Regions from separate parts of the Kitasatospora sp. NPDC058243 genome, predicted to be linked through region 2. Evidence: riboswitches for the same ligand, from Rfam matches in the RefSeq annotation. Region 2 holds a riboswitch; the other holds the start of a gene.
What was found. A riboswitch is a leader RNA that binds a small molecule or an ion and turns the genes downstream of it on or off. The one in region 2 is predicted to bind cobalamin.

Region 1: it holds a riboswitch for cobalamin, as region 2 does, so the genes downstream of both, ACFVX9_RS35245 (ABC transporter substrate-binding protein) here and ACFVX9_RS16270 (HoxN/HupN/NixA family nickel/cobalt transporter) in region 2, are expected to answer to the same signal.

Annotation. Positions count from the first base shown of each region.
Region 1 covers NZ_JBHVWW010000082.1:16,198-29,022, forward strand. The annotation lists gene ACFVX9_RS35235 (type I polyketide synthase) at 1-7,838, opposite strand, end outside; gene ACFVX9_RS35240 (hypothetical protein) at 8,114-8,755, shown strand; cobalamin riboswitch at 8,875-9,080, shown strand; gene ACFVX9_RS35245 (ABC transporter substrate-binding protein) at 9,175-10,146, shown strand; gene ACFVX9_RS35250 (FecCD family ABC transporter permease) at 10,143-11,222, shown strand; gene ACFVX9_RS35255 (ABC transporter ATP-binding protein) at 11,219-12,037, shown strand; gene ACFVX9_RS35260 (ferredoxin) at 12,034-12,753, shown strand.
Region 2 covers NZ_JBHVWW010000020.1:93,591-110,338, reverse strand. The annotation lists gene ACFVX9_RS16285 (AAA family ATPase) at 1-620, shown strand, start outside; gene ACFVX9_RS16280 (DNA-formamidopyrimidine glycosylase family protein) at 701-1,510, shown strand; gene ACFVX9_RS16275 (metalloregulator ArsR/SmtB family transcription factor) at 1,530-1,913, opposite strand; cobalamin riboswitch at 1,995-2,209, shown strand; gene ACFVX9_RS16270 (HoxN/HupN/NixA family nickel/cobalt transporter) at 2,239-3,351, shown strand; gene rpmG (50S ribosomal protein L33) at 3,499-3,663, opposite strand; gene rpmB (50S ribosomal protein L28) at 3,821-4,057, shown strand; gene rpsN (30S ribosomal protein S14) at 4,057-4,362, shown strand; gene ACFVX9_RS16250 (CobW family GTP-binding protein) at 4,368-5,534, shown strand; gene rpsR (30S ribosomal protein S18) at 5,547-5,783, shown strand; gene rpmF (50S ribosomal protein L32) at 5,883-6,056, shown strand; gene ACFVX9_RS16235 (Xaa-Pro peptidase family protein) at 6,147-7,253, shown strand; gene efp (elongation factor P) at 7,333-7,896, shown strand; gene nusB (transcription antitermination factor NusB) at 7,901-8,338, shown strand; gene ACFVX9_RS16220 (thioesterase family protein) at 8,512-9,339, shown strand; gene ACFVX9_RS16215 (hypothetical protein) at 9,470-10,411, shown strand; gene ACFVX9_RS16210 (transcriptional regulator) at 10,536-11,039, opposite strand; gene pyrR (bifunctional pyr operon transcriptional regulator/uracil phosphoribosyltransferase PyrR) at 11,370-12,017, shown strand; gene ACFVX9_RS16200 (aspartate carbamoyltransferase catalytic subunit) at 12,023-12,997, shown strand; gene ACFVX9_RS16195 (dihydroorotase) at 12,994-14,298, shown strand; gene ACFVX9_RS16190 (hypothetical protein) at 14,295-14,861, shown strand; gene carA (glutamine-hydrolyzing carbamoyl-phosphate synthase small subunit) at 14,858-16,048, shown strand; gene carB (carbamoyl-phosphate synthase large subunit) at 16,041-16,748, shown strand, end outside.

The sequences.
Region 1 (12,825 bases), on a different contig from region 2:
TCGGCCGGAACGGCGTACCCCGCGCCGATGCCCGGGTGTGGGAACTCCAGGACCTCCAACTCGCCATCGAAGCAGGCGTGCAGGGCCTCGAACCCGCCTCCCGGGAATGCGGGGAGCGGACGGTGGTCGGGGAAGAAGACCACGACCGGGGAGCCGGCGCGGCCCCGGGCCCGGCGCAGCGGCGGCACGGCGTGCTCCGCGGCGTCGTCGGCGCCGAACGTCGCGGCGGCCGAGGAAGCCGCGACCACCAGGTGCATCGCGGCCGCCGGCCGGCCCTGCTCGCAGAGCGCGCGGTACAGCGCCGCGAGCGTCTGCGCGGGACGGCCGGTGGGTGGTGCGGGCCGGAGGCCGGGGCGCTCACGTGGTGTGCCGTCGGGCAGGTTGTCGGGCAGGTTGTCGGGCAGATCGTCGAGCAGGTCGAGTACGTGACTGGCGAGGTCCTCGATCGCCGGGTGCTCGAACACGACGGCCGCGGGCAGCCGCAGGCGCAGGGCCGTACTCAGTCGGCTGCGGAACTGGACGGCCGTCAGGGAGTCGAAGCCGAGCTCGGCCAGGGTCCTGCCGGCGGGCAGGTCCTGCGCGCCGGAGTAGCCGAGCACCGCGGCCACGTCGCCGCGCAGCAGTTCCGTGAGCGCGGCCCCGCGCTCCTCGGCGGGCAGCCCGGCCAGCAGCGTGCGCCACGCCCCGGGCTCCGAGCCCTCCCGGCCGCCCGGCGGCGGTTCGGTCTCACCGCTCTGCACTTCGGCGGCGGGCCGACCGTGGCGCGCCAGGTCGCGCAGCGGCGCCGGTAGTTGCCCTGCGGCGGTGCGCAGCGCGGCCCGGTCGAGCAGGACCGGCGCGAGTACGGGGGCTCCCGTCCGCAGTGCCGCGTCGAACAGGGCCAGTCCTTGGGCGGGGGTGAACGCCCGGACCACGTCGTCGGGCCTCGGGTGCCCCGCGCCCTCGGTCAACTGGGCTGCCATGCCCGCATCGTGTCCCCACATGCCCCACGCCAGCGAGACGGCGGGCAGGCCGGCGGCGGCCCGGTACTGGGCGAGCGCGTCCAGGAACGAGTTCGCCGCGGCGTAGTTGCCCTGGCCCACCCGGCCCAGCACGCCCGAGATCGAGGAGAACAGGACAAAGGCCGACAGGCCCCGGTCGCGGGTCAACTCGTGCAGGTGCCAGGCCGCGTCCGCCTTCGGCCGCAGGACCGCCGCCAGCCGCTCGGGGGACAACGCGGCCAGCGCTCCGTCGTCGAGGACCCCGGCGGCGTGCACGACGGCGGTCAGCGGGGGGTCGCACTGCTCGATCAGCTCGGCGAGCCGGGCCCGGTCGGCCACGTCGCACGCGACGATCCTGACCTGCGCGCCCCGCTCCGCCAGACTCGCGCGCAGGGCGTCGGCGCCCGGTGCGTGCGGGCCGCGCCGCCCGGTCAGCAGCAGGTGGCGGACCCCGTACGCGTCGACCAGGTGCCCGGCCAGGTCCGCGCCCAGTGCTCCGGTGCCGCCGGTGATCAGCACCGTGCCGTCCGGGTCGAAGGCACCGGAGCGGCGGGGCTGGGCACTCTCGGCCGGCCAGGGCTCGGGCAGGTGGACCGTCGCCGGGACGCCGACCAGCCGCGGCACCGTCGCCCGCCCGGCGCGCAGGGAGAGTTGGGGCTCGCCGCTGACGGCCGCCGCGGGCAGCAGGCGCAGGGAGGCGGGGTCCTCGTCCACGTCGATCAGGACCACGCACCCCGGCAGCTCCGACTGCGCCGTACGCACCAGCCCCCAGACCGCGGCTCCCGCCAGGTCCGGCGTGGGTGCGGTGGCGTTCCGCGTCACCACCACGAGCCGCGAGCCCGCAGTGGCCGGATCGTCCTGCCAGTCCTGTAGGGCCTTGAGCACCCGCGTGGTCAGCAGGTGGACGTCGGCCAGTGGGTCGCGGTCCGTTTCCGATTCCGAGCCGACGGCGGTGACCGCCAGGTGGCGGGGCGGGGTGGTGGCGTCCGCGCCGGCCGCGGGCGAGGACGGGCCGGCGAGGGGGACGAAGGCGCCGAGGTTCAGTTGGTCCGGCCCGAGGACCGTCCAGCCCGCCGACTGCGGTGCCCGGCCGGGCAGTGCGACGGGGACCCAGTCGGGGCGCAGCAGGGCGCGCTGGGCGATGTCCTGCCCGGGATCGCGGTGTCCGGCCGGAAGCTCCCTGGTGGAGAGGGAGTTGACGCGGGCCACCAGGCGGCCCGCCGGGTCGGCGAGCGTGATCGAGAGCGCGCCGCCTTCCGAGGCGGGGCCTGCCTCGCCGACCGGCGCGATCCGCACCCGCACCGTCGACGCCTCGGCGGCGTGCAGGCACACGCCGCTCCACTGGAACGGCACCCGGGCGCCGCCCGCGCCCCCGCCCGCGCCCGTGCCCCCGCCCGGGTCGGTTCCCGGGGCGTGCGCGGCGAGCATCGAGGCGTGCGCGGCGGCGTCCAGGAGCGCGGGGTGGATGCCGTACCGGTCCGCCTCGGCCGTCCACGGCTCGGGCAGCCGGACCTCCGCGAACACCTCCGCACCCCGCCGCCACAGCGCGCGCACGCCGCGGAACGCGGGCCCGTAGGCCAGACCGCGCCCCGCCGCGGCTTCGTAGGCGCCGGTGGGATCGATCTCCGCGGCGCCGGGCGGCGGCCACTGCGTCAGGCCGCGCCCCTCCGGTGCCGTGCCCGGCTCGGGCGTGCGGGCGAGCAGGCCGGTGGCGTGCGGCGTCCAGGCTGGCTCGGCGGGCTCGGCGGGCTCGGCGGGCTCAGCGGCCTCCACCGGTCGCGCGTGGATCTCGACGGACCGCCGACCGGAGTCGTCCACCGCCCCCACCACGACCTGGACCCGTACCCCCGCAGCGGGCAGCGCCAGCGGCCGCAGGATCACGAGCTCCTCCAGCGTGCCGCAGCCGGCCGCGTCGCCCGCGCGCACGGCCATCTCGACGAACACCGTCCCCGGCACGAGCGGCGCCCCGCCGACGACGTGGTCGGCGAGCCACGGCTGGGCGCTCGCCGACAGCAGGCCGGAGAGCACCGTGTGCCCGGTGCCCGGCACCTCGAACGGCGGGCCGAGCAGCGGATGCTCGCCGGGGCCCGGGTGGGCCCCGGCCCCGGCCCCGGCCGGGCGCGGGGGGTCCAGCCAGTACCGCCGGCGCTGGAAGGCGTAGGTCGGCAGCTCCACGCGCCGCAGCCCGCGCCGCAGCCCGCGCTCCGCGAACACCGCGGGCCAGTCGACGCCGGCGCCGCGCACGTGGAGCCGGGCCACGGCCGCCAGCAGCGTGTCCGGCTCCCGCTCGCCGTCGCGAGCCGCGAAGGCGAACACCGGGCCGCCGCCGTCCTGGAGCACCGGGCCGCCGTCCTGGACGGCCGGGCACTCCTGCGCGTAGGCGGTGAGCACGGGCTGCGGGCCGAGTTCCAGGAAGCCCCCGACGCCGTTGGCGCCCAGCCACTCCACGGCCTCGGCGAACCGGACGGGAAGCCGCGCGTGCCGCACCCAGTAGTCCGCGGAGCCCAGTTCCTCGGGCGCCGCCCGAGATCCCGTCACGGTGGAGACCACCGGGATCCGCGGCGGCCGGAACTCCAGCGTCTCGGCGACGCGGCGGAACTCGTCGAGCACCGGGTCCACCAGCGGCGAGTGGAAGCCGTGGCCGACCTTGAGCCGCGTGCTGCGGCGGCCGCGGGCCTCGAACCGCGCCGCGACGGCGAGCACCGCGTCCCGCGCGCCGGAGACCACCACCGCGCGCGGTCCGTTGACCGCGGCGATCGCCACGCGGTCGGCCACGTCCACGAGTTCGGGCAGGACCTCGTGCTCCGCCGCGTCGAGGGCCACCATCGCCCCGCCGTCGGGCAGCGCCCGCATCAGCCGCCCGCGCGCCGCGACCAGGCGTACGGCGTCGGCGAGGTCCAGCACTCCGGCGACGTGCGCGGCCGCCAACTCGCCCACGGAGTGCCCCGCCAGGAAGTCGGCCCGCACGCCCCAGGACTCCACCAGCCGGAAGAGCGCCACCTCGTAGGCGAACAGGGCGGCCTGGGTGAAGTCCGTGCGGTCGAGCAGGGCGTCCGGCGAGCCCGGCTCGGCGCGGATCACCGTGCGCAGCGGCCGGTCGAGTTCGCCGTCCAGCGCGTGGCAGACCTCGTCGAAGGCCTCGGCGAACGCGGGGAACGCCTCCCGTAGCTCCTCGCCCATCCGAGTGCGCTGCGCGCCCTGCCCGGTGAACAGGAAGGCGGTGCGGGTGCGCGGGTCGGCCAGGCGCGTCAACGCCCCGGCGCCGGGCGTGCCGTCGGCGGGCGTGCCGTCGGCGATCGCCCGGAGTCCGGCCAGCATGCGCTCGCGGTCCGCGGCCGGCACCATCGCCCGGTGCGTGAGCGCCGACCGCGACACCGCCAGCGAGAAGCCCACGTCCGCCGGCGAGAGGCCAGGCCGGGCGGCGACGTGGTCGGCCAGCCGTCGTGCCTGGGCCCGCAGGGCCGCCTCGTCGGCCCCGCCGACCAGCCACGGCACGGCCGCTGGCATCGCCGGCCCCTGGGGCCGCGCGGGTTCCTGCCGCGGGGCGCGGTCGGCGGCGGCCGGCTCCTCGATGATCACGTGCGCGTTGGTGCCGCCGATCCCGAAGGCCGACACGCCGGCCCGGCGCGGCCGGCCGGCGGGCGCGGGCCACGGCCGGGCGGCGGTCAGCAGCTCGACCCGGCCCGCCGACCAGTCGACGTGCGGGGTGGGGGCGGCCACGTGCAGGGTCCGGGGCAACTCGCCGTGCCGCATGGCCTGGGCCATCTTGATGATCCCGGCGACTCCGGCGGCGGCCTGGGTGTGCCCGAGGTTGGACTTGACGCTGCCCAGCCACAGCGGAGGGCCTTCCGGCCCCCGGCCCCGGCCGTAGCCGGCGAGCAGCGCCCGCGCCTCGACGGGATCGCCGAGCGCGGTGCCCGTCCCGTGCGCCTCCACGGCGTCCACCTCGTGCGCGCGCAGCCCGGCATCGGCCAGCGCCAGCTGGATCAGGCGCTGCTGGGCGCGGCCGTTGGGCGCGGTCAGGCCGTTGGACGCGCCGTCGGAGTTGACGGCGCTGCCGCGCACCACCGCCAGCACCGGGTGTCCGTTGCGGCGCGCGTCGGAAAGCCTCTCCAGCAGCAGCACCCCGGCGCCCTCGGCCCAGGCGGTGCCGTCCGCCGTGGCCGAGAAGGACTTGCACCGGCCGTCGGGCGCGAGGGCGCGCTGGCGGCTGAACGCGACCAGCGGGTTGGGCGTCGCCATCACCGTGACGCCGCCGGCCAGCGCCAGCGAGCACGCGCCCGAGCGCAGCGCCTGGGCCGCCTGGTGCACGGCGACCAGCGAGGACGAGCACGCCGTGTCGACGGTGATCGCGGGCCCGCGCAGGCCGAACACGTAGGAGAGCCGGCCGGAGGCCACGCTGCCGGCCGAGCCCAAGGCGAGGTGGGCCTCCAGTTCGTGCTCGGTGAAGCGGGAGGCGTAATCGCCGTACATCACCCCGAGGAAGACGCCCGTGTCGCTGTCCCGGACGGACGCCGGGTCGATCCCGGCCCGCTCCCACGCCTCCCAGGTGACCTCCAGCAGCAGCCGCTGCTGCGGGTCCATGGCGAACGCCTCGCGCGGCGAGATGCCGAACAGGCCCGCGTCGAACTCCGCGGCGCTGTGCAGGAATCCGCCGCTGCGGGTGTAGCAGGTGCCGATCCGGTCCGGGTCGGGGTCGTAGAGGGCGGCGAGGTCCCAGCCCCGGTCGGTCGGCAGGTCCGAGATCGCGTCCGTGCCCTGCGACACCAACTCCCAGAGCCCTTCGGGGGATTCCACGCCACCGGGGTAGCGGCAGGCCATGGCGACGATCACCACCGGGTCCCGGTCGTACGGGTCCTCCGGCTCGGCGGTCCGCGGTGCGGTGACGGCCTCGGCTGTGGGTACGGCAGGCTCGGCGGTGAACAGTTCGGTGTGCAGGTGGCGGGCGGCGGCGGCCGGGGTGGGGTGGTCGAAGACCAGCGTCGTCGGCAGGCTCAGCCCGGTCGACGCCGCGAGCCGGTCGATCAGCTCGATGGCGCCGAGCGAGGTCAGCCCGAGGTCCGTGAACGAGCGGTCCGCGAACGGGCCGTCCACGAAGGAGCCGCCCGCCCCGGGCCCGCTCTCCGGCGCCCGTCCGCAGACCCGGGCCGTCTCGGCGCACACCCTCTCGCACAGCGCGCGTTCCTGCTCCTCCCGGGGCAGCGACAGCAGCCCGTGCTCCAGGGAACCCCCGGCCGGGGCCGGGGCCGGCGCCGCAGCCGGGTCGCTGAGCACCGCATGGCGGACGATCTTGCCCGACGGCGTGCGCGGGACGGCCGCGATCTCACGGACCTCGACGGGGACCTTGTGCTCCGCGAGCTGCGAGCGGCAGACGTCGAGCACCAGCCGCGGGTCCAGGCCTTCCGGGCCGGGCACCACGAAGGCGACCGGGACCTCGCCGAGGACGCCGTGCGGCAGGCCGAGGACCACGGCGTCCCGCACCCCGGGACAGCCCCGCAGGACGTGCTCGACCTCCGTGGGGTGGATGTTCTCGCCACCCCGGATGATCAGTTCGCTGACCCGGCCGGTGAGGACGAGGTGGCCGTGTTCGGCGCGACGGCCGAGGTCCCCGGTCCGGTACCAGCCCTCGCGCAGCGCGGCGGCCGTCGCTTCCGGCTGGTCGTGGTAGCCCGTCATGAGATTCGGACCGCTGACCCAGATCTCGCCCTCGCCGCCCGCGAGGACGTCGGCCCCGCTGTCCGGATCGACGACGCGGACCTCGACCCCGGGTACCGGCAGTCCGCAGGACCCGTCGACCCGGGGGCCGTTCGGGCGGGCCACCGCGATCGCGCCGCAGGTCTCGGTACTGCCGTAGACGTCGAGCAGCGGCGCGCCGAGCGTCTCCTCCACCGCCCCGCGCAGCTCGGGCGGGCACGGCGCGCCCGCCGTGACGCAGAGCCTCAGCCCGGGCCGCGGTGCGGGGAGCGGGGTGTCCTTCGCCGAGGACATCAACCGGTGGTACGTCGTGGGGACGCCGGCCAGGACGGTGAACGGCCCGCCGAGGGCGGCGCTCGGGGTGCGCAGCGTGCGCCACAGGTCGCCGGGCGTCAGGAACTCGCCGGACGTCAGCAGGTCGCCGGCGATCGCGGTGCTCGCGCCGACGGCCGTGGTGCCCAGGATCGCGAGGGAGTGCCCGAAGCTGTGGAACAGCGGCAGCGGCCACAGCAGCCGGTCCTCGGAGGAGAGCCCGAAGAGCGGCGCGTAGCAGGCCGCCACCGACCACAGTGCGCTGCGCTGTGTGGAGAGCACGCCCTTGGGGCGGTGGGTGGTCCCGGAGGTGTAGAGCAGCCAGGCCGGATCGTCGAGCCCCAGGTCGTCGGGGGCCGCGGGCCCGTCCCCGGTCGAGGCCGCAGCCTCGAAGAGGACGGTGCCGTCGGGGGCGTTCGAGGGGATCGGGCCCGCCCCGGTGAGCACGGTGTGCAGGCCGCGGTACGCGGCGCCGAGGCGGTGCAGCTGCGCGAGGTGCGCGGGGTCGGTGATGATGGCCGAGGCGCCGCTGTCCCGCAGGTAGTAGTCGAGTTCGTCGTCGGAGGAGCGGGGGTTGAGCAGGACACCGACCGCCCCCGCCCGCAGCACGGCGAGGCAACCCTCCACCAGCTCCACGCAGTTGCCCAGGCAGAGCGCCACCCGATCCCCGCGCCGGACCCCCGCCCGCACGAGCGACCCGGCCAACCGCCCGGTCCGCCGCTCCAACTCGGCGTAGCTGACGCCGCGCGAGAAGTCGTGGAACGCGACCCGCTCCGCCGACCGTTCGGTGTGCCTCTTCAGCAACTCCGGCAGCGGCCGCACCAGATCGTCATACCGCAGTTCACCACTCACGCCCCGGCTCCGACCTCTCGCCACTCGCGACCCACTCCCCCGTCGATCCCCTCCGTACCCAGTAACACGCGGGCACAGACCGAGTCCTGCGGACTCGCCGCAGCTGCGCTTGCGGCCGCCGAGGAACCGCGGCACTTCGAGGCAGCAATCAGGCCTCTGACCTGCGGAAACAGCAGCTCTCCAGCCCGGGAGGGCGCGAGGGCACAGCGCCGTGGACTTTGAGCGCTGCCCCCGATACCGCCCTCCCCGTCCGGCGCCCGTGTCAGGCTGGGGGAATGCTCTCCGACTCCGCCGCCCCCAACGCCTGGCACACCCCGGCCGAACTGGCGCCGCTCGACGGCAACGAGGCCTTCCGCGGCACCGATGCCGGGACGGTGCTGGACTTCTGGCGCTACGCGATGCCCGACTTGCGAACCAACACCACCCGGGGCCTGCTCGCGGAATTCCTGGTCCACCGCGCCGTCGGCGCTGTGGCACGCAACATGGAATGGGACAGCTTCGATGTCCTGACGCCTGACGGGCTCAGGATCGAGGTCAAGACCAGCGCCTACCTCCAAGCCTGGGGGCAGCGTCAGCTGTCGGAGATTCGCTTCTCCCGGCTGCGCGGACGCACCTGGACTCCCGAGGACGGTGACGCCGCAGAGCAGTCCTACAACGCGGATGTCTACGTCTTCGCCCTCCATATCGCGCTCACCCACGCCGACTACGACCCGCTCGACATCGGCCAGTGGCGCTTCTACGTTGCTTCCCGTGCTCTCGTGGAGGCCACCGGACAGGCCAGCCTGGGCCTTGCTTCCGTACGCCGGCTGTGTGGCGAACCCGTCGACTACGAGGAGCTCGCGGTCCGGATCTCGGCCTGCTCCCTCCAGTCACCCTCAACTGGCGGAGCCACCGAAGCTGCCACCGCCACTGCGTGACAGCGCGCTGGAAAGCCGGCAGGCCGAACACACACCTCCGTCAAGGCGCTGCCGCTGCCGGCGCTTCGCGTGGCCGGTGGGCGTCCTTGAGCCGGTCAGCACCGACCTGACCACGCCTGATACCTTGCCATCGCCGTGGTGTACGGGAAACCGGTCTGAGTCCGGTGCGGCCCTCGCCACTGTTGCCGCGGAGTTCCGCGGCCCTCGCTGACCGGCTTTTCCAGCGGTCAGGGCCACTGGGCGGGCTGGAAGAGCCGTCCGGGAAGGTCGGCTGCGGCGTGTTGATGCGGAAGCCAGGAGACCGGCCACGGCGCGACATGTTCCACGAGGGTTTTGGAGAACACGTGCCCAGCGGTCTGCTGTATCCGTTTCGATCGATATGTTCCGTTCGTCCCACAGGTCCGATACGTGTCGGCCGGGTGGTCGCGGCCGTCCTGTTCACCGGCGCGCTCGGGGCTTGCACCGGCGCCCCCGCGCCCGCCACGTCCGGCGGGGCGGCCGGAAGTGCCGCGCCGGTGAGCGTGGACAACTGCGGGACGACCGTGACGGTCGGCGCGCCGCCCGCCCGGCTGGTGACGCTCAACGAGGGTGCCACCGAGGTGGCCCTGTCCCTCGGCCTGCAGTCCCGCATGGCCGGTACCGCCTACCTCGACGATTCCGTCCCGGAGAAGTGGAAGGCGGCCTACGACTCCGTCCCGGTGCTCTCCAAGGACTACCCGACGAAGGAGAAGCTCCTCGCGGCCCGTCCCGACTTCCTGTACGCCTCCTACTCCAGCGCGTTCACCGACAAGGTCGCGGGCAGCCGGGACGAGCTGCGCGGCCAGGGCATCCCGTCGTACCTGTCCCCGTTCGGCTGCTCGGACAAGAGCCAGGTGCCGCCGACGACCTGGCAGGCGGTGTGGGGTGAACTGAACGACGTCGCCGAGGTCTTCGGTGTCACGGAGCGGGCCGCCGCGATCCAGCAGCAGCAGGAGCAGCAGCTCGCCCAGTTCACGGCGACGGCCGCGGGCAAGGGTCTGAAGGTCCTGTGGTACGACTCGGACACCAAGTCGCCGTTCGTCGGTGCCGGCCACGGCGGACCTCAGCTCGTGCTCGATGCCGTGGGCGCCCGCAACGTCTTCGGGGACCTGCCCGGTGGCTGGCAGAACGTGAGCTGGGAGAAGGTCGTCGCGGCGGACCCGGACGCCATCGTGGTCGCGGACGCTGGCTGGGACACCGCCCAGTCCAAGATCGACTACTTGGAGAACGACCCGGTGCTGAGCAAGCTCACCGCCGTGCAGCGCAAGGCTTTCGTGGTGGTGCCGTTCTCGGAGTCGACTCCCGGCGTGCGGCTCGCCGACGGTGCCGCCCGGGTGTCCGCAGGGCTGGGCCAGCTGCACCCGGGTTCATGACCACCGAACCCCGCCCCGTCGTGCGGCCCTCCGGTCCGGGCCGCGCGACGGCGGCCCTGGCCATCGGTGCGGCCCTGCTGCTGACCACCGTGCTCCTCGGCCTGGCCGTGGGCTCGCAACCCGAGCCGGTCCGGACGGTGATCGATGTCGTGGCGCGCCGTCTCGGGCTGGGCGGCCAGCACGTCACGCTGCTGGACGACCAGATCGTCTGGCAGTTGCGGCTGCCCCGGGTTCTGGGAGCGGCTGCCACCGGCGCAGGCCTCGCGGTCTGCGGCGCGGTGCTGCAGACGCTGACCGGGAACGACCTGGCCGATCCCTTCCTGCTCGGGATCTCCGACGGAGCCGCCGCAGGCGCGGTCACCGTGATCGTCCTCGGCGTCGGCGTGACCGGCGCCGTGGGCACCGGCGCGGTGGCGACGGCGGCCTTCGCCGGTGCCCTGCTCGCCGCCGCCGTCGTCCTGGCACTGGCCGGCGCCCGCACCCGGTCGCTACCGACCACCCGGACCGTGCTCGCCGGCATCGCGGTGGGGCAGATGTGCGGGGCCTACACCTCGTTCGTCGTGCTGGTCCTCGGGGACCGCAACGCGGCGCGCGGTGTCATGGAGTGGACGCTCGGCTCGGTCGCCGGCGTGCGCTGGCCCACCGCCGTCTTCCTGACCGCGGTCGCGCTGGTCGGCGTCACGGTCCTGGCCTCCTCGGCCCGCGACCTGGACGCCTTCGCCTTCGGCGAGACCACCGCCCGCTCCCTCGGCGTCCACGTCGAGCGCACCCGCTGGCTCCTCGTCGCCACCGCCGCGCTGGTGACCGCGTGCCTGGTCGCCAACACCGGCGTCATCGGGTTCCTCGGCCTGGTCGTACCGCACGTGGTCCGACTGGTCTGCGGCCCGCGCCACGCCCTCCTGCTGCCCGTGTCGGCACTGGTGGGTGCGTCCCTCCTGGTGGGCAGCGACATCGTGGCGCGCTCGGTCCTGCCCGACCGGGAGATCCCCGTCGGCGTCATCACGGCCGGACTCGGAGCGCCCTTCTTCGCCTGGCTGCTGTGGCGCCAGGGGCGGGCCGAGGGGGGACCGCAGTGACCGTGACGCCGCCCGCCGAGCTGCGCGCGGAGGAGCTCCGCGTGCGCATCGGCGGAGCCACGCTGCTGGACGCGGTCTCGCTCGCGTTCGCCCCCGGCCGGATCACGGGCCTGCTCGGGCCCAACGGCGCCGGGAAGACCACCCTGCTGCGCGCGGTCGCCGGACTGACCCGGCCGAGCGCGGGGCGCGTCCTCCTGGACGGAGAGGACCTCCACGCCCTCACGGCCCGCCGACGAGCACGACGGGTGGCCTTCATGGAGCAGCAGGCGGACACCCGGTTGTCACTGCCGGTCCGTCAGGTCATCGAGCTCGGACGCACGCCGTACCGCAGCCGCTGGCCCGTGCCGATGGACTCCGCCGCCGACGCCCACGAGCGGTCCGTGTTCGCCGATGCCGTTGCCGCGGCCGACGTCGGACACCTGCTCGACCGGGCCTGGCCGACGCTGTCGGGCGGCGAACGGCAACGGGTCCAGCTCGCGCGGGCGCTGGTGCAGGAGCCCGGCGTGCTCCTGCTCGACGAGCCCACCAACCACCTCGACCTGCGCCACCAACTCGGCTTCCTCGGCGCCGTGCGCGGGCTGGGCGTCACCACGGTGGCCGCGCTGCACGACCTCGAACTCGCCGCCGCCTACTGCGACGAGGTCGCCGTCCTGCTCGACGGCCGGCTGGTCGCCCACGGGCCCAGCTCCGACGTGCTCACCTCGCCCACGATCGCGCACGTCTACGGCGTCGACGTGACCGTGGAACGACACCCCCGGCACGACAGGCCGCACATCCGGTGGAACGGACTGCTCCCCGAAGGGACATCGCCATGACCCTCCCCGCCCCGGGCGCACCCGCCCGCCGCAGTGCCACGCTCCTGGTCGGCATGTCGATCGGGGAAGCCGTCCGTCGTGACGAACTCCTCCGGACCGCGGCGTCGCACCGGGCCTCGATCGCTTTCCTGCAGCAGGCGGACCCCTCCCTGTCGGCCGAGCTGACCAGGCTGGCCGACGCGGGCACCGAGACCGTGGTCGTGATCGGCGTCCGCCTCGCGGCTTCCGGCCCGGGCCAGTCCTGGCTACGGCGGATCGCGGCGCACTGGTGGCGCGAGCGCGCGGGCCACCGTCCCGAACTCCTCGTCGCGACCCGCCTCGCCGACTCACCGGACGCGGTCCCCGCGGTGGCCGCGGTGACGAAGGCCATCACCGGCGAGGAGCCCGGCCTCACGTCCGCGGCCTGGGAGGACGTCCCCGGCCACCGGCACCAGGTCCTGGTGTGCCGCGGCCCGCGTTGCGCGGCCCAGGGCGCGGAGGAGGGGCTACGCGCCCTGGTACAGAAGCTGACCGAGCACGGCCTCGGCGACGACGACGTGCTCGTCACCCAGACGGGGTGCCAGTTCCCCTGCAACCAGGCCCCCGTCGTCAGCGTGCAGCCGGACGACGTCTGGTACGGGAGGATCGACCCGGCCGTCGCCGGCCGCATCGTCACCGAGCACCTCGCCGACGGACGACCGGTCGAGTCCCACCGGCTCCCCCGCCACAGGAGCTGACCCACGCCGAAGGCCAGAGGCCCTGCCGGAGACACCTCCGGCAGGGCCTCTGTCGGTCAGTGGCCACCGGGG
Region 2 (16,748 bases):
TCGTGCTGCCCTCCGGCGCGCCCGTGCAACTCCCCGCCCACCCGCCGCAGCGGCACGCGCCCGCCAGTCCGATCGCCGTCCTGCTGATCGGCCCGGCCGGGGCGGGCAAGACCACCGTCGCCCGGTACTGGGCCGAGCGCCGGCCCAGCCCGACTGCGCACATCAGCCTGGACGACGTCCGCGAGTGGGTGCAGTCCGGCTTCGCCAACCCGCAGTCCGGCTGGAACAACGCCTCCGAGGCGCAGTACCGGCTGGCCCGCCGCACCTGCGGCTTCGCCTGCCGCAACTACCTCGCCAACGGCATCTCCTGCATCATCGACGACGCCGTCTTCCCGGACCGCCCGGCCATCGGCCTCGGCGGCTGGAAGCGGCACATCGGCCCCGGCATGATCCCGGTCGTGCTGCTGCCCAGCCTGGACTCCGTGCTGCACCGCAACGCCCGGCGCGGCGGCACCCGGCGGCTCGGTGACGAGGAGGTGGCGCGGATCCACGGCCGGATGGCCGGCTGGTACAACTCCGGGCTGCCGATCATCGACAACTCGTACCTGGACGTGGCCGGCACCGCCGCCGAGCTGGACCGCGTCATCCTGGCCCGGCTGATGGGCATGCCGGTCCGCTGACCTGCGACGATCCGGTGCTGTCGGCGCCGACTGCGATGATGTGCAGGTCCTGTCGAACCACCCCGGGGGAGCTGACGCCCGTGCCGGAAGGCCACATCATCCACCGCCTCGCCGCCGAGAACCGGAAGGCCTTCGGCGGCCGCCCGGTCGAGGTGTCCAGCCCGCAGGGCCGGTTCGCCGACGAGGCCAAGGCCATCGACGGGCAGCTGCTCACCGCGGCCGAAGCCGTCGGCAAGCACCTGTTCCTCGGCTTCGAGGAGGGCGGCTGGGTGCACGTCCACCTCGGCCTCTACGGCGGCTTCGCCTTCGGCACCGGGCCCGCGCCCGAGCCGGTCGGCCTGGTCCGGCTGCGGCTGGCCAACGACGACGGCTACGCCGACCTGCGCGGCCCCAACACCTGCGCGCTGGTCACCGGCGCGGAGAAGGCCGCCGTCGCCGCCCGGCTGGGCCCCGACCCGCTGCGCGCCGACGCCGACCCGCAGGCCGCCTGGCGCCGGATATCGGCCAGCCGGACGACCGTCGCCGCGCTGCTGATGGACCAGAAGGTGCTGGCCGGGGTGGGCAACGTCTACCGGGCCGAGGTGCTGTTCCGCCACGGGATCAACCCGCACCGCGCCGGCCGCGACCTCACCCGGGGCGAGTGGGACGCGATCTGGGCCGACCTGGTCGCCCTGATGCACGAGGGCGTCGGCGCGGGCCGGATCGACACCGTCCGCCCCGAGCACACCCCCGAGGCGATGGGCCGCCCGCCGCGCGTCGACGACCACGGCGGCGAGGTGTACGTCTACCGGCGGGCCGCGATGCCCTGCCTGGTCTGCGGCACCGACGTCCGGACGGAGCAGCACGCCGCGCGCAACCTCTTCTGGTGCCCCGCCTGCCAGGCGGCCTGACCAGGCACTGTCCAGTCGGTCAGCCGACGGCCGCGGTGGGCTCGTGGTGTTCGGCGGCGGCGCACGCGTCGAGGAGGGGGCGCATGGCCTCGTCCACGAGCCGGTAGCGCACGACCCGCCCGTCCTTGTCCCCGGTGACCACGCCCGCGGTGCGGAGCAGCCGCAGGGCCTGGGACACGGCGGGGTCGCGCATGCCGGTGGCGACGGCGAGGTCGGAGACGGCGAGCGGGCCGGCCCGGTGGAGGGCGAGCAGGAGGGCGAGCCGCCCGGGGTCGGCGAGCAGGGAGAACCGCTCGGCCCAGGTGCGGACGTGCGCGGGGTCGCCGATCGCGGCGATGGCCTCGCAGACCCGGTGTCCGTCGATGGTGCGGTGGCCCGCGCGGTCGGCCGGTACGAGATGCATGCGCACATTGTTGCAGGAGGGGGCCTGTGATCCTGGACACCTGCGCAGGTGCGCAGCCTTGCAAGGGTGGGTCCTGACCCCTACGGTGTTCCCCGCCGTGGTGCTCGGGAAGACCGGTGACGGATCCTCAGGGGTCCCAGTCCGGAGCGGCCCTCGCCACTGTGATCGGGCCATCGTGATCGTCGACGATGGAGAGACGTCCGTACCCACGACGCCACTGGGAGCCTCGCGCACCTGGGAAGGCGGGTACGGGACCCCCGTAAGCCAGGAGACCGGCCACGGCATCTCACGAAGTGTTTCCACGAGGTGCTGGAGCGTGACCCGAATGACCCTGCCCGAAACCGCCGCCGCCGAGGCGCCGGCGACACCGTCCGTGCTGCCCACGTTCCGCTGGAAGCGCGAGGACACCGTTCGCACGGCCGGGCTGATGGGGGTGATCCTGGCCATGCACGTGGTGGCGTTCGGGACGCTCATCTTCCTGGTCGCGCCCCACAACTACGCGGTCGGCACCCAGGTCTTCGGCGTGGGCCTGGGGATCACCGCGTACACCCTCGGCATGCGGCACGCCTTCGACGCCGACCACATCGCGGTGATCGACAACACCACCCGCAAGCTGATGGCGGACGGCAAGCGGCCGGTCTCGGTCGGCTTCTGGTTCGCCCTCGGGCACTCCTCGATGGTGGTGCTGATGGCCGCCCTGGTGGCGGGCGGCGCGCAGCTGGCCAGCACGCTGATGGACGACGACTCGACCACCCACAAGTGGCTCGGGATGGTCGGCACGACGGCCTCCGGCGCGTTCCTCTACCTGATCGGCGCGCTCAACCTGGCCGCGCTGCTCGGCATCCTCAAGGTGTTCCGGGCGATGCGGGCCGGGTCGTACGACGAGGCGCAGCTGGAGGAGCACCTCAACTCGCGGGGCTTCATGGCCCGGGTGCTGAACCGGGCGACCCGCTCGATCACCCGGCCCGGGCAGATGTTCCCGGTGGGCATGGTGCTGGGGCTGGGCTTCGACACCGCGACCGAGGTCACCCTGATGGTGATGGCCGGGTCGGGCGCGGCGGCCGGGTTGCCCTGGTACGCGATCGTCTGCCTGCCGCTGCTGTTCGCGGCCGGGATGAGCCTGTTCGACACCCTGGACGGGACGTTCATGAACTTCGCGTACCAGTGGGCCTTCGCCAACCCGGTCCGGAAGGTCTACTACAACCTGACGATCACCGGGCTGTCGATCGCGGTGGCCTTCGTCATCGGCACCATCGAGCTGGTCGGCGTGCTGCACGAGAAGCTCGATCTGACCGACCCGGTCACCGGCTGGATCGCGGGCATCTCGCTGGACAACGTCGGCTACGCGATCGCCGGGCTGTTCGTGGTGGTCTGGGCCGCGGCGATCGCCTACTGGAAGCTGGCCCGGGTGGAGAAGCGCTGGGTGGCCGCCGAGTAGTGACGGCTGCGAGCGGCGACGGCTGCGAGCAGCGACGGCGCCTCCCCTGGGATCCCGGGGGAGGCGCCGTTTCGTCGCTGCGGGGCGGTACGGGTCGCTGCCGGTCGGCGTTCCGTCGGTGCGGGGTTCAGTTCGGGCGGGCGGGGTTCAGCGCTCTTCGCGGAAGTCGACGTGCCGGCGCGCGACCGGGTCGTACTTGCGCAGGACCATCCGGTCCGGGTCGTTGCGGCGGTTCTTGCGGGTCACGTACGTGTAGCCGGTGCCGGCGGTGGAGCGGAGCTTGATGACGGGGCGCAGTTCACTACGGGCCATGGGTGTCCTCCCGGGTTGGCGGGTTGGCGGGTTGGCGGGTTGGCGGGTTGGCGGGGTGTTCGGGGCTGGGGCGAAACCGTACACCGAAATGGAAGTCATTTTCATCTGGTGTAACGTGAGCTCCGTCCTGCCCATTCCCGGACGTCAGGGAGCACCCATGTCCGCCCACTGCCAACTCACCGGCCGCAAGCCCGGATTCGGCAACGCGATCTCGCACTCGCACCGCCGCACCCGCCGCCGCTTCGACCCCAACATCCAGCACAAGCGCTACTGGCTGCCCGGCGAGGGCCGGTACGTCCGGCTCACCCTCAGCGCCAAGGGCATCCGCACCATCGACACGATCGGCATCGAGGCCGCCGTCGCCCGCATCCGCGCCCGAGGGGGGAAGGTCTGATGGCCAAGCAGAGCAAGATCGCCAAGAACGAGCAGCGCCGCGCCGTCGTGGCCCGGTACGCCGAGCGCCGCGCCGAGCTCAAGCGGATCATCGCCCACCCCGGCACCGCCCCCGCCGAACGCGCCGCCGCCCAGGCCGAACTCGCCCGCCAGCCCCGCGACGCCAGCGCCACCCGGATCCGCAACCGCGACGCCGTCGACGGCCGCCCCCGCGGCTACCTGCGCGCCTTCGGCCTCTCCCGGGTCAACCTCCGCGTCCACGCCCACGCCGGCCACCTGCCCGGCGTCCGCAAGGCCAGCTGGTGAGCGGCGTGGACGGGATCAAGCTGCCCGTGGTGGTCGTCGCCGGCCTGCACGCCGCCGAACGCCGCGCCACCGTCCGGGAGTTGGCCGCGGCCGCGGTGGACGCGGTGGTCCTCCACCACGACCTGCGGGAGGCCTCGCAGGGCGTCGTCCACCGCGAACTGCGCGACGCGGGAGGCGGGTTCGACGCCGCCGACGTCCCGCTGGTGAACGACTGCCCCTGCTGCGCCCTGCGCGAGGACCTGCTGCCGCGACTGCTGCGGATCGCCGACGAAGGCCGGTACGGACTCGCGATCGTCGAACTGTGGGGCGGCAGCGACCCGCACCCGGCCGTCGAGGTGATCGCCGGGGGAGAGGCGGACGGCCGCCACCTGGAGGACGCCGTCGAACTCGCGGGCGTGGTCACGGCCGTCGACCCGGACCGGCTGATCGGCGAACTCTCCGTCTCCGACGACCTGGTGGACCACGGCGAGCACACCGCCCGCCAGGACCAGCGGACCCGCGCGGAGGCGCTCGCCCACCAGGTCGAGTACGCCACCACCCTCGCCGTCCCGCGCGCGACGGCGCACACGCCCGGGCTCGCGCTGCTCCGCCAGCTCCACCCCACCGCCCGGGTCGTCCGGCTCGGCACCGGCGCGCTCACCCGGGCCGCCCTCGGCGGCTTCGACGTCGCCGCCGCCCGCGACCGGGTCAACCCGGCGATCGCGCTGCTCCCGCAGGAGAGCGACGAGGCCGGCGTCACCACGCTGGTCTGGGAGCGCCGCCGCCCGCTGCACCCCGAGCGGCTGCACCGGGCGCTGGAACTGCTCGTCCCCGCCGCCCAGCGCAGCCGCGGCCGCTTCTGGCTGGCCAACCGGCCCGACCTGATGCTCGCCTGGGACGCCGCCGGGGCCAACCTCGCGGTCGAGGAGTGCGGGCCCTGGCTCACCTCCCTGCCCGACGCCGCCTGGGAGCTCTACCCGCCCGCCCGCCGGGCCGCCGCCGCCCTCGACTGGCACCCTCTGCACGGCGACCGGGTGCAGCAGCTCAGCTTCACCGCCGAGGGCCTGGACGTCGACGGTGTCACCGGGCTGCTCGACTCCTGTCTGCTCACCGACGCCGAACTCGCCGCCGGCGAACCCGGCTGGAAGGCCCTGCCGGACGCCTTCCGGGACCTGCTCGACCCCGTTCACTGAGGAGCCGTCACTGTGCGTAAGCGACCGAACCCGCCCAAGGACCGGCCGAACCCGCTGTTCGCGGCCGGCGTCGAGTACATCGACTACAAGGACACCGACCTGCTGCGGCGCTTCGTCTCCGACCGCGGCAAGATCCGGAGCCGCCGCGTCACCCGGCTCACCGTCCAGCAGCAGCGCGCCGTGGCCAGGGCCGTCAAGAACGCCCGCGAGATGGCCCTCCTCCCGTACGACGCCGGCACCACCCGGTAGCCATCGCCGCCGGCACCACCGCCACCACCGTCACCACCGCCACCACCGTCACCACCGTCACCACCGTCACCACCGTCACCACCCGACAAGGAGCCCCCGATGGCCGTCCCCAAGCGCAAGACGTCCCGCAGCAACACCCGGCACCGCCGGGCCCAGTGGAAGGGCAAGGCCCCGAAGCTCGTCCCGATCACCCTCAACGGCCGCGAACTGCTCGTCCCCCAGAACCTGGTCCCCGCCTATCGCCGAGGCCTGATCGATCCGGAGGGGGCGTAGCGACCACAAAGAGGGCGTGCGGGGGCGGGAGCGCGCCCTGTCGGGGGTGCTCGGCGGGCGGATCGGGGTGGGGGTTCGTAGGCTCGACGCATGTCTGATGCGTACGCGGGTCGGCGGGAGCGGGTGAGGGAGCACTGCAGTGCGGCCGGGGCCGATGCGGCGCTGATCACCCGGGCGGCGAACGTGCGGTATCTGACGGGCTGCGCGCCCTGCGGGGCGACGCTGCTGCTGACCCGGGAGCGGGTGCTGCTGGCAGTGCCGGACGATCTGCCGCCGGACGACACCGGGGAGCACCTGATCGCGCCGGACGTCACCCAGGTGCCGGTGGCGGCCGCGGCGGACACCGCCCTGGCGGCGGCCGCCGCCGCCGCGCGACTGGGCGTGGCGGACCTCGCGGTGGAGGAGCACGACCTGACCGTCAGCCGCCACCGCGCGGTGGCGAGCCTGGCGGAGGGGGCCCGGCTGGCCGACCTGGCGCAGGTGGTCGAGCGGCTGCGGGTGGTCAAGGACGAGCACGAGATCGCCGACCTGCGGATCGCCGCCGAGATCGCCGACCAGGCGCTCGGCGAACTGCTGGAGTCGATCCTGGTCGGCCGCACCGAACGGCACCTGGCGATGGAGCTGGAACGCAGGATGATCGACCACGGCGCGGACCGGGCGGCCTACCCGGTGTCCGTCGGCACCGGCAGCCACTCCGGCCGGCCCGCCCACCAGCCGACCGACCGCCGGGTGGAGGAGGGCGACTTCCTCACCGTGGTGATGGGCGCCCAGTACCGGGGCTACGGCGTCTCCACCGCCCGGACCTTCGTGATCGGCGCCGCCCCCGCGCCCTGGCAGGTGGAGCTGCACCGGCTGGTGTTCCGGGCCCAGCGGGCCGGCCGGGAGGCGCTCGGACCGGGCGTGGAGCAGTACGTGCCCGACCGGGCCGCGCGGCAGATCCTGGAGGCGGCCGGCCACACCGAGACCTCCCCGCACCCGGTGGGGCACGGCATCGGGCTGGAGATCCGGGAGGCGCCGCGCCTCGGTCCGTCGGACATGGGTAAACTGGACAGCCGCGTGCCGGTCACCGTCGGCCCAGGGGTCCACCTCCCGGGCAAGGGCGGTGTCCGGATCGAGGACACGCTCGTGGTGCGCCCCCCAGAGGAGGGCGGGCCCGAGCTGCTCACCATCACCACCAAGGAGCTCCTCGCCCTGTGACCGCGGCCGCCCGTCGGCCGTCGGCGGCAGGACGCAAGCCTTGGTTCCTTGACAGCTATATCCAGGAGTAAGTGCGCCCGTGGCTTCCACGAACGATCTCAAGAACGGCATGGTCCTCAAGCTGGAGGGCGGCAAGCTCTGGTCCGTCGTCGAGTTCCAGCACGTCAAGCCCGGGAAGGGCCCGGCCTTCGTGCGCACGAAGCTCAAGGAGGTCCTGACCGGCAAGGTCGTCGACAAGACCTTCAACGCCGGCACCAAGGTCGAGACCGCCAACGTCGACAAGCGCGGCATGCAGTTCTCGTACAAGGACGGCGAGAACTTCGTGTTCATGGACACGGACACCTACGACCAGATCGTGGTCGAGCCGGCCGTCGTCGGCGACGCCTCCAAGTACCTGCTGGAGGGCTTCGAGGCCCTGGTCGCCATGTACGAGGGTGCCCCCCTGTACATCGAGCTCCCGGCCTCCGTCGAGCTGCTGATCTCCCACACCGAGCCGGGCGTCCAGGGCGACCGCTCCACCGGCGGCTCCAAGCCGGCCACGCTGGAGACCGGCGCCGAGATCGCCGTGCCGCTCTTCATCGTCACCGGCGAGAAGATCAAGGTCGACACCCGCGACGGCGGCTACCTCGGCCGGGTGAAGTAAGTCCGTGTCGGCCGCACGTAGCAAGGCCCGTACCCGGGCCTTCCAGATCCTCTTCGAGGCCGACCACCGCGGGGTCGACCCGCAGCGGGTCCTCGCGGACTGGGTGGCCCGCGCCCGCGAGCCGAAGCCCGACGAGGGCACCCCGCAGGTCGGCGAGTACACCATGGAGTTGATCGAGGGGTACGTCCAGCACGCTCGCCGGATCGACGACCTGATCTCGCAGTACGCGGTGGGCTGGACCCTCGACCGGATGCCGATCGTGGACCGCAACGTCCTGCGGCTCGGCGCCTACGAGCTGATCTGGGAGGACGGCGTCCCGGACGCGGTCGTCCTGGACGAGGCCGTGGAGATCGCCAAGGAGTTCTCCACGGACGACTCCCCGGCCTTCGTCAACGGTCTGCTCGCCCGCTTCCTGGAGCTGAAGCCGAGCATCCGCCGGTAGGTCGTGTGCCCTAGGCCCCGACCACCGGTGGCGGTGAAACCCGCAGAACGGCCGCCGGACCCGGATTCCGGGTCCGGCGGCCGTCGCGCGTTTCACCCGGGCGGCGTAAGGTGGTGCCCTACTCGTCAGTAACTTGGCGTTCGGAAACCGCAGTGAAGGGCAGGCCACCCCCCATGACCACCGCGACCCGCAGCGAGTTCGACCAGGGCATCGCCCTGACCCGGCACCCTGACGAGCCCGGCCGCTACGAGGCCGAACTCGGTGCCGGCTGGCAGATCGGCGGCGGGGTCAACGGCGGGCTGCTGCTCGCCGTCGCCGGACACGCGCTGTCGCTGGAGCACGGCGACCACCCCGACCCGGTGTCGATCAGTGGTTACTACCTGTCCGCCTCCACGCCCGGCCCGGCGACCGTCCGCACGGAGGTGCTGCGCACCGGCCGCGGGCTCTCCACCGGTACCGCCTCGCTCAGCCAGGACGGCGTGGAGCGGCTGCGGGTGGTCGCCAGCCACGGTGACCTCTCCACCGCCGACGGCGAGGTGCGCACCAGCGCCCTGCCGCCGCAGCTGCCGCCGCCGGATCAGTGCATCGGCGTCGAGCACGCGCCCCGGGAGCTGATCGCCCAGGCCGAACTGCTGGAGCGCTTCGACCTGCGGCTGGACCCGGCCACCATCGGCTGGGCGCTCGGGCAGCCGTCCGGCAACGGGCGGATCCAGGGCTGGTTCCGGCTCGCCGACGGCCGCGATCCCGACCCGCTGCTGCTCCTGCTGGTCGCCGACGCGCTGCCGCCGGTGACCTTCGACCTGGGCATGCCCGGCTGGGCCCCGACCGTCGAACTGACCGTCCACCTGCGGGCCAGGCCGGTCCCGGGCTGGCTGCGGGTCACCCACGCCACCCGCAACGTGGCCGGCGGGTACTTCGAGGAGGACGCCGAGGTCTGGGACGAGTCCGGCCGCCTGGTCGCGCAGTCCCGCCAGCTGGCCCGGGTGCCACGGAAGGCGTGAATCACATCGTCTTACCGTCGGTTACATTCCTGTGACACGCCGTACGTGTGCGGCGCGCGCGGATGGGGAGATAGACGGTCAGCGGCGAGCCGGCCGCTGACCGTCACCTGCCGACGCCAGGAGCCATTCGATGAGCCATAGTGGCCGCGCCCGCCGCAACTCCGACTGCACCGCCGGCGGCCCGCGACCCACGGTGCGGGCGCCGCACCAGCGGCGGCGGGTCGAGGGGGCCGAGCAGGCGTTCGTCATCGGGATCCTGACCAGCGCGGCCGACTTCGCCCGGGCCCGCGCCTGGGGGCTGTCGAACGCCGCCGACCACGAGCAGTACCTGGCCGAGACCGCCGAGCTGCTGGCCGACGCCCTGGAGCGCTTCGACACCGTGCGGGCCCGGATGTTCCACCCGCAGGACTTCGCGGAGTTCTGCGTGCTGCACGGGCTGGACCCGGCCGAGCCGCTCGCCCGCGACCGCTACCTGGTCAATCCGCCGTTGCAGACCCAGCTGTTGGCCTATCAGGGCGAGGAACTGGCCGGGGACTTCGTGCCGCGCCTGGTCCGGGCCCGGGAGAGCGGGCTGACGCTCTGCCACGCCGACCTGCTGCTGGACGGCGGCCTGTCCGGGGCCGCGGGCGAGGTCGACGAGGAGCACGCCCGCTGGGTGCGCGCCGCCCGTCAGCGCGGCGCCGAGGTGTTCCGCCGGATGCTGGTCGGCGCGGGCGCCGGGGTGTACGAGCTGCGGCTGCGGGTGGACGCGCCGGGCGGGCGGCTGACCGCGGCGGCCCGGGTGCTGCAGTGGGAGGACGGAGTGGTCCGGATCAACGACGAGGACCTGGAGCTGGTCTGCGCGGTGCTGTGCGCCGGATTGGCGCTGGAGCTGCCGGGGGTGGCGGTGCTGCACGGCTCGCAGGGCTCGGTGGCGGCGGGCGGCGCCCGCGGCGCAGCCGCTGACGAGCACTTCCTGCCGGCCTCCTGGGCCTGGTCGAGCGGCGGGCAGGACTGGGCGCCGGCTGCCGGGCCGGTGCGGTTGGACGGCGTGGCGGCGCAGCCCGGCTACAGCCTGGGGACGGTCTGCTGAGCCGGCCGTGGACGCGCGACGGCGCGGCCCCCGGGATGTGGGGTGCCGCGCCGTGACGTTTCTGCAAGGCCCGGGGCGTGGCCCGGACCGCGGACCGAGCCGACGGGAGCCGGTGCGGCGAGCGTCAGCTCGCCTCCTCCTCGCGCACCGCACGGCGCGCGTCGGGGTTCAGCACGCCCCAGGAGATCAGCTGCTCGGTGAGGATCGACGGCGACTGGTCGTAGATGACCGCCAGGGTGCGCAGGTCGTCCTGGCGGATCGACAGCACCTTGCCGTTGTAGTCGCCGCGCTGGCTCTGGATCGTCGCCGCGTAGCGCTGCAGCGGGCCGGCCTTCTCGGACGGGACCTGGGTCAGTCTCTCCAGGTCGAGCACCAGGCGCGGCGGCGGCTCGGCCGCGCCGCCGGGGGTGCCGCCGGGCAGCAGCTCCTGCACCGGGACGCCGTAGAACTCCGCCAGCTCGGCCAGCCGCTGCACGGTGACCGCACGGTCGCCGCGCTCGTACGAGCCGACGACGACTGCCTTCCAGCGCCCCTGGGACTTCTCCTCGACACCGTGCAGGGAGAGACCCTGCTGAGTGCGGATCGCTCGGAGCTTGCCCCCGAGTTGCTTCGCGTAGTCGCTGGACATTGATCTCCCCGGACGAGATTGCTTCGCGTTCAGTGGTGGGTCACGGACGATGGTCGACGCCGTTACCGGTGGGTTCGACGTCCGTCTCGTAACTCACTGTGAGGTTACGTAGAGTAAGGTAGCTGCGTCAAGCCGAATGGGGCAGTCGTGCGAATGGCCCGCATCCGCGGCGCGTCCGGGGCGTGAACCGGGCGAAGCGGAATGGTGCGTGTCCGGTTGCCTCCCGGCCCGCTGCTAGGATGGCTCGAAGCCCGCGCCCGGTCGGCGGGGGCAGTCCCAGACATCCTTTAAGGCCCGTCCAGTGAGGCGGGGAAGGAGGTCCGCTTCGGCATGACCACACACCAAGATTCGACGCCGCGACCGCCGCACCAGGTGCTGGACGGCACGGACATCGCCCGGGTCGTCACCCGGATAGCGCACGAGATCGTCGAGCGCGCCAAGGGCGCCGAGGACGTCGTGCTGCTCGGCATCCACACCAGGGGCGTCCACCTCGCCCGCCGCCTGCACGGCCGGCTGGCCCAGATCACCGGGCGCGAGATCCCGCTGGGTGCCCTGGACATCACCATGTACCGGGACGACCTGCGGCTCAAGCCCGCCCGCGCCCTGGAGCACACCGAGATCCCGTCCGGCGGCATCGACGGCAAGCTCGTCATCCTCGTCGACGACGTGCTCTTCTCCGGCCGCACCATCCGGGCCGCGCTCGACGCGCTGAACGACATCGGCCGCCCGCGCGCCGTCCAGCTCGCCGTCCTGGTCGACCGCGGCCACCGCGAGCTGCCGATCCGGGCCGACTACGTGGGCAAGAACCTCCCCACCTCGCTGCGCGAGGCCGTGCAGGTGCGCCTGTCCGACAGCGACGGCGTGGACGCCGTGCTGGTCGGCGACCGCGCCTACACCGATGCGTCGCGCTCCGCGCGCGATGAACAGGGTTCGCAGGCCCTGGCCTCCCAGCCGTCCGAACCGCACCTCCCGGAGTAGCCCGCGTGAAGCGCCACCTCGTCTCCGCCGCCGACCTCACCCGCGACGACGCGCTGCTGATCCTGGACACCGCCGAGGAGCTGGCCCAGCTCTCCGGACGGGCCGTCAAGAAGCTGCCCACGCTGCGCGGCCGCACCGTCGTCAACCTCTTCTTCGAGGACTCGACCCGCACCAAGACCTCCTTCGAGGTCGCCGAGAAGCGGCTCTCCGCCGACGTCATCAACTTCTCCGCCAAGGGCTCCTCGGTCTCCAAGGGCGAGAGCCTCAAGGACACCGCGCTCACCCTCCAGGCGATGGGCGCCGACGCGGTCGTCGTCCGGCACCACGCCTCGGGCGCGCCGGCCCGCCTCGCCCAGTCCGACTGGCTGCACGGCAGCGTGATCAACGCCGGTGACGGCACCCACGAGCACCCCACCCAGGCGCTGCTCGACGCCTTCACCATGCGCCGCCACCTCAACGCCGGGCTGGGCAACGACCTCGCCGGGCGCCGGGTGACCATCGTCGGCGACATCCTGCACAGCCGGGTCGCCCGGTCCAACGTGCACCTGCTGACCACCCTCGGTGCCCAGGTCACCTTCGTCGCCCCGCCGACGCTGCTGCCGATCGGCATTCAGAACTGGCCCTGCGAGGTCAGCTACGACCTGGACCGCGTGCTCCCCAAGACGGACGCGGTGATGATGCTGCGGGTGCAGCGCGAGCGGATGAACGCCGCGTTCTTCCCGACCGAGCGCGAGTACAGCCGCCGCTACGGCCTGAACGGCACCCGGATGTCCCAGCTGCCCGAGCACGCCATCGTGATGCACCCCGGCCCGATGGTGCGCGGCATGGAGATCACCGCCGAGGTCGCCGACTCGCCGCGCTGCACCGTGGTCGAGCAGGTCGCCAACGGCGTGTCGGTCCGGATGGCCGTCCTGTACCTGCTGCTCGGGGGAGCCACCCTCAACGACGCCCGCACCGACTCCGTGGAGACCGCTCAGTGACCACCTACCTGATCCGCAACGCCCAGATCCTCGGCGGTGCCCCGCAGGACCTCCACCTCGCCGACGGTGTGATCAAGGCGATCGGCACCGACCTGGCGGTCGAGGCGGACATCGAGATCGACGCCGGCGGCCTGATCGTGCTGCCCGGCCTCGTCGACCTGCACACCCACCTGCGCGAGCCCGGCCGCGAGGACGCCGAGACCGTGCTCACCGGCACCCGGGCCGCCGCGATGGGCGGCTTCACCGCCGTGCACGCGATGGCCAACACCACCCCGGTGGCCGACACCGCCGGCGTGGTCGAGCAGGTCTGGCGGCTCGGCCAGGAGGCCGGCTACTGCGACGTGCAGCCGGTCGGCGCCGTCACCGTCGGCCTGGAGGGCAACAAGCTCGCCGAGCTGGGCGCGATGCACGAGTCCGCCGCGAACGTGCGGGTCTTCTCCGACGACGGCAAGTGCGTGGACGACGCGGTGCTGATGCGCCGCGCCCTGGAGTACGTCAAGGCCTTCGACGGCGTCGTCGCCCAGCACGCCCAGGAGCCGCGGCTCACCGAGGGCGCCCAGATGAACGAGGGCCAGGTCTCCGGCGAGCTCGGGCTCGGCGGCTGGCCGGCCGTCGCCGAGGAGTCGATCATCGCGCGGGACGTGCTGCTCGCCGCGCACGTCGGCTCCCGGCTGCACGTCTGCCACGTCTCCACCGCCGGCTCGGTCGAGATCATCCGCTGGGCCAAGGCCAAGGGCTGGGACGTCACCGCCGAGGTCACCCCGCACCACCTGCTGCTCACCGACGAGCTGGTCCGCTCCTACGACCCGGTCTACAAGGTCAACCCGCCGCTGCGCACCGCCGAGGACGTCCAGGCGCTGCGCAAGGCGCTCGCGGACGGCACCATCGACGCCGTCGCCACCGACCACGCGCCGCACCCGGACGAGGACAAGGACTGCGAGTGGGCCGTCGCCGCGATGGGCATGGTCGGCCTGGAGACCGCGCTGTCGGTCGTGCAGCAGACCATGGTGGACACCGGCCTGCTGAACTGGGAGGGCGTCGCCGACCGCATGTCGCACCGCCCGGCCCGGATCGGCCGTCTCGCCGGACAGGGCCGTCCCGTCTCGGTCGGTGAGCCGGCCAACCTGGTGCTGTTCGATCCCGCGTACCGTGGTGCCGTGAACCCGGACAGCTTCGCCACCCGCAGCCGCAACACCCCCTACAAGGGCCTTGACCTGCCCGGACGGGTGCACGCCACCTTCCTGCGCGGGCGCGCCACCGTGCTGGCCGGCGAGCTGGCCGAGCAGGGCGGGGCGGCGTGACCGGCCCGGCCGCGCTCGCCCAGGAGCAGGCCAAGGTCACCAACTGGCCCGGGTACATCGGCTGGGCCGTCGGCCTGCTGATCGTCATCGGGCTCGTCTACTGGCTGATGCGGCAGGGCTGGAACTGGCGGCGCACCCTCCAGGCCGGCATCCCGCCGCTGCCCGCCGTGCCGGCCGGCGCCGGGCGGACCATCCTGGAGACCAGCGGGCGGTACCACGGCTCCACCACCGCCGGGAACTGGCTCGACCGGGTCGTCGCGCACGGCCTGGGCACCCGCAGCCGCGCCGACCTCACCCTCGGCCAGGACGGCCTGCTGGTGCGGCGCCCCGGTGACGTCGACCTCTGGATCCCGGCCGGGCACCTGACCGGTGCCCGCACGGACTCCGGGATCGCCGGCAAGGTCGTCCCGGCCGGGCTGCTCGTCGTCAGCTGGACGCACGAGGGCACCGAGCTGGACTCGGGCTTCCGGGCCGACCACCCCGACGAGCACGCCGCCTGGGTCGAGGCGATCGCCCAACTCGCAACACGTACGAAGACGAAGACGGAAGAGGCCGCTCAATGACCGCACCTGCCCCCACCACGCAGCGCCGACGGCGGGAGCGCACCCCCGCCGTGCTCGTCCTGGAGGACGGCCGGACCTTCCGCGGCGAGGCCTACGGCGCGACCGGCGAGACCTTCGGCGAGGCCGTCTTCAACACCGGCATGTCCGGCTACCAGGAGACCCTCACCGACCCGTCGTACCACCGCCAGGTGGTCGTGATGACCGCCCCGCAGATCGGCAACACCGGCTGGAACGACGAGGACGACGAGTCCAAGCGGATCTGGGTCGCCGGGTACGTCGTGCGCGACCCCGCCCGGGTGGCGTCCAACTGGCGCTCCACCCGCTCGCTGGACGAGGAGCTCGTCCGCCAGGGCGTCGTCGGCATCAGCGGCATCGACACCCGGGCGCTCACCCGCCACCTTCGCGAGCGCGGCGCGATGCGCTGCGGCATCTTCTCCGGCGAGGCGCTGACCGACCAGGCCGAACTGCTCGCCCGGGTGCAGCAGTCGCCCGAGATGAAGGGCGCCGACCTGTGCGCCGAGGTGGCGACCACCGAGGCGTACGTCGTGCCCGCGATCGGTGAGAAGAAGTTCACCGTCGCCGCGCTGGACCTCGGCATCAAGGGGATGACCCCGCAGCGGATGGCCGAGCGCGGCATCGAGGTGCACGTGCTGCCGGCCAACTCCACCCTGGAGGACCTCTACGCGGTCCAGCCGGACGGCGTCTTCTTCTCCAACGGCCCGGGCGACCCGGCCACCGCCGACCACCAGGTCGCCGTCGCGCAGGGCGTGCTGGAGCGCGGGACCCCGTTCTTCGGGATCTGCTTCGGCAACCAGATCCTCGGCCGCGCACTGGGCTTCGGCACCTACAAGCTCAAGTACGGCCACCGCGGCATCAACCAGCCGGTGCAGGACCGCACCACCGGCAAGGTCGAGGTGACCGCGCACAACCACGGCTTCGCCGTGAACGCACCGCTGGACCGGGTGAGCGACACCCCCTTCGGGCGGGTCGAGGTCTCCCACGTCTGCCTCAACGACGACGTGGTCGAGGGCCTCCAGGCGCTCGACGTCCCCGCCTTCAGCGTGCAGTACCACCCCGAAGCGGCGGCCGGCCCGCACGACGCGGCCTACCTCTTCGACCGGTTCGTCGAGCTCATGCGCGGCGACGACAAGCACAGCGCGAAGCTCATGGAGGGCCAGCGTGCCTAAGCGCACTGACATCAAGTCCGTCCTGGTGATCGGGTCCGGCCCGATCGTGATCGGCCAGGCCGCCGAGTTCGACTACTCGGGCACGCAGGCCTGCCGCGTCCTCAAGGCCGAGGGCCTGCGGGTCGTGCTGGTCAACTCCAACCCGGCCACGATCATGACCGACCCGGAGATCGCCGACGCCACCTACGTCGAGCCGATCACCCCGGAGTTCGTCGAGCGGATCATCGCCAAGGAGCGCCCCGACGCGCTGCTGCCGACCCTCGGCGGGCAGACCGCGCTCAACACCGCGATCTCCCTGCACTCGGCCGGCACGCTGGAGAAGTACGGCGTCGAGCTGATCGGCGCCGACGTGGTGGCGATCAACAAGGGCGAGGACCGCCAGCTGTTCAAGGGCGTCGTCGAGGCGGTCAACGCCAAGATCGGCCACGGCGAGTCCGCCCGCTCGGTCATCTGCCACTCGATGGACGACGTGCTGGCCGGCGTCGACACGCTCGGCGGCTACCCCGTCGTCGTGCGCCCCTCCTTCACCATGGGCGGCGCCGGCTCCGGCTTCGCCCACGACGAGGAGGACCTGCGCCGCATCGCCGGCCAGGGCCTGGCCCTCTCGCCGACCACCGAGGTGCTCCTGGAGGAGTCCATCCTCGGCTGGAAGGAGTACGAGCTGGAGCTGATGCGCGACAAGAACGACAACGTCGTGGTC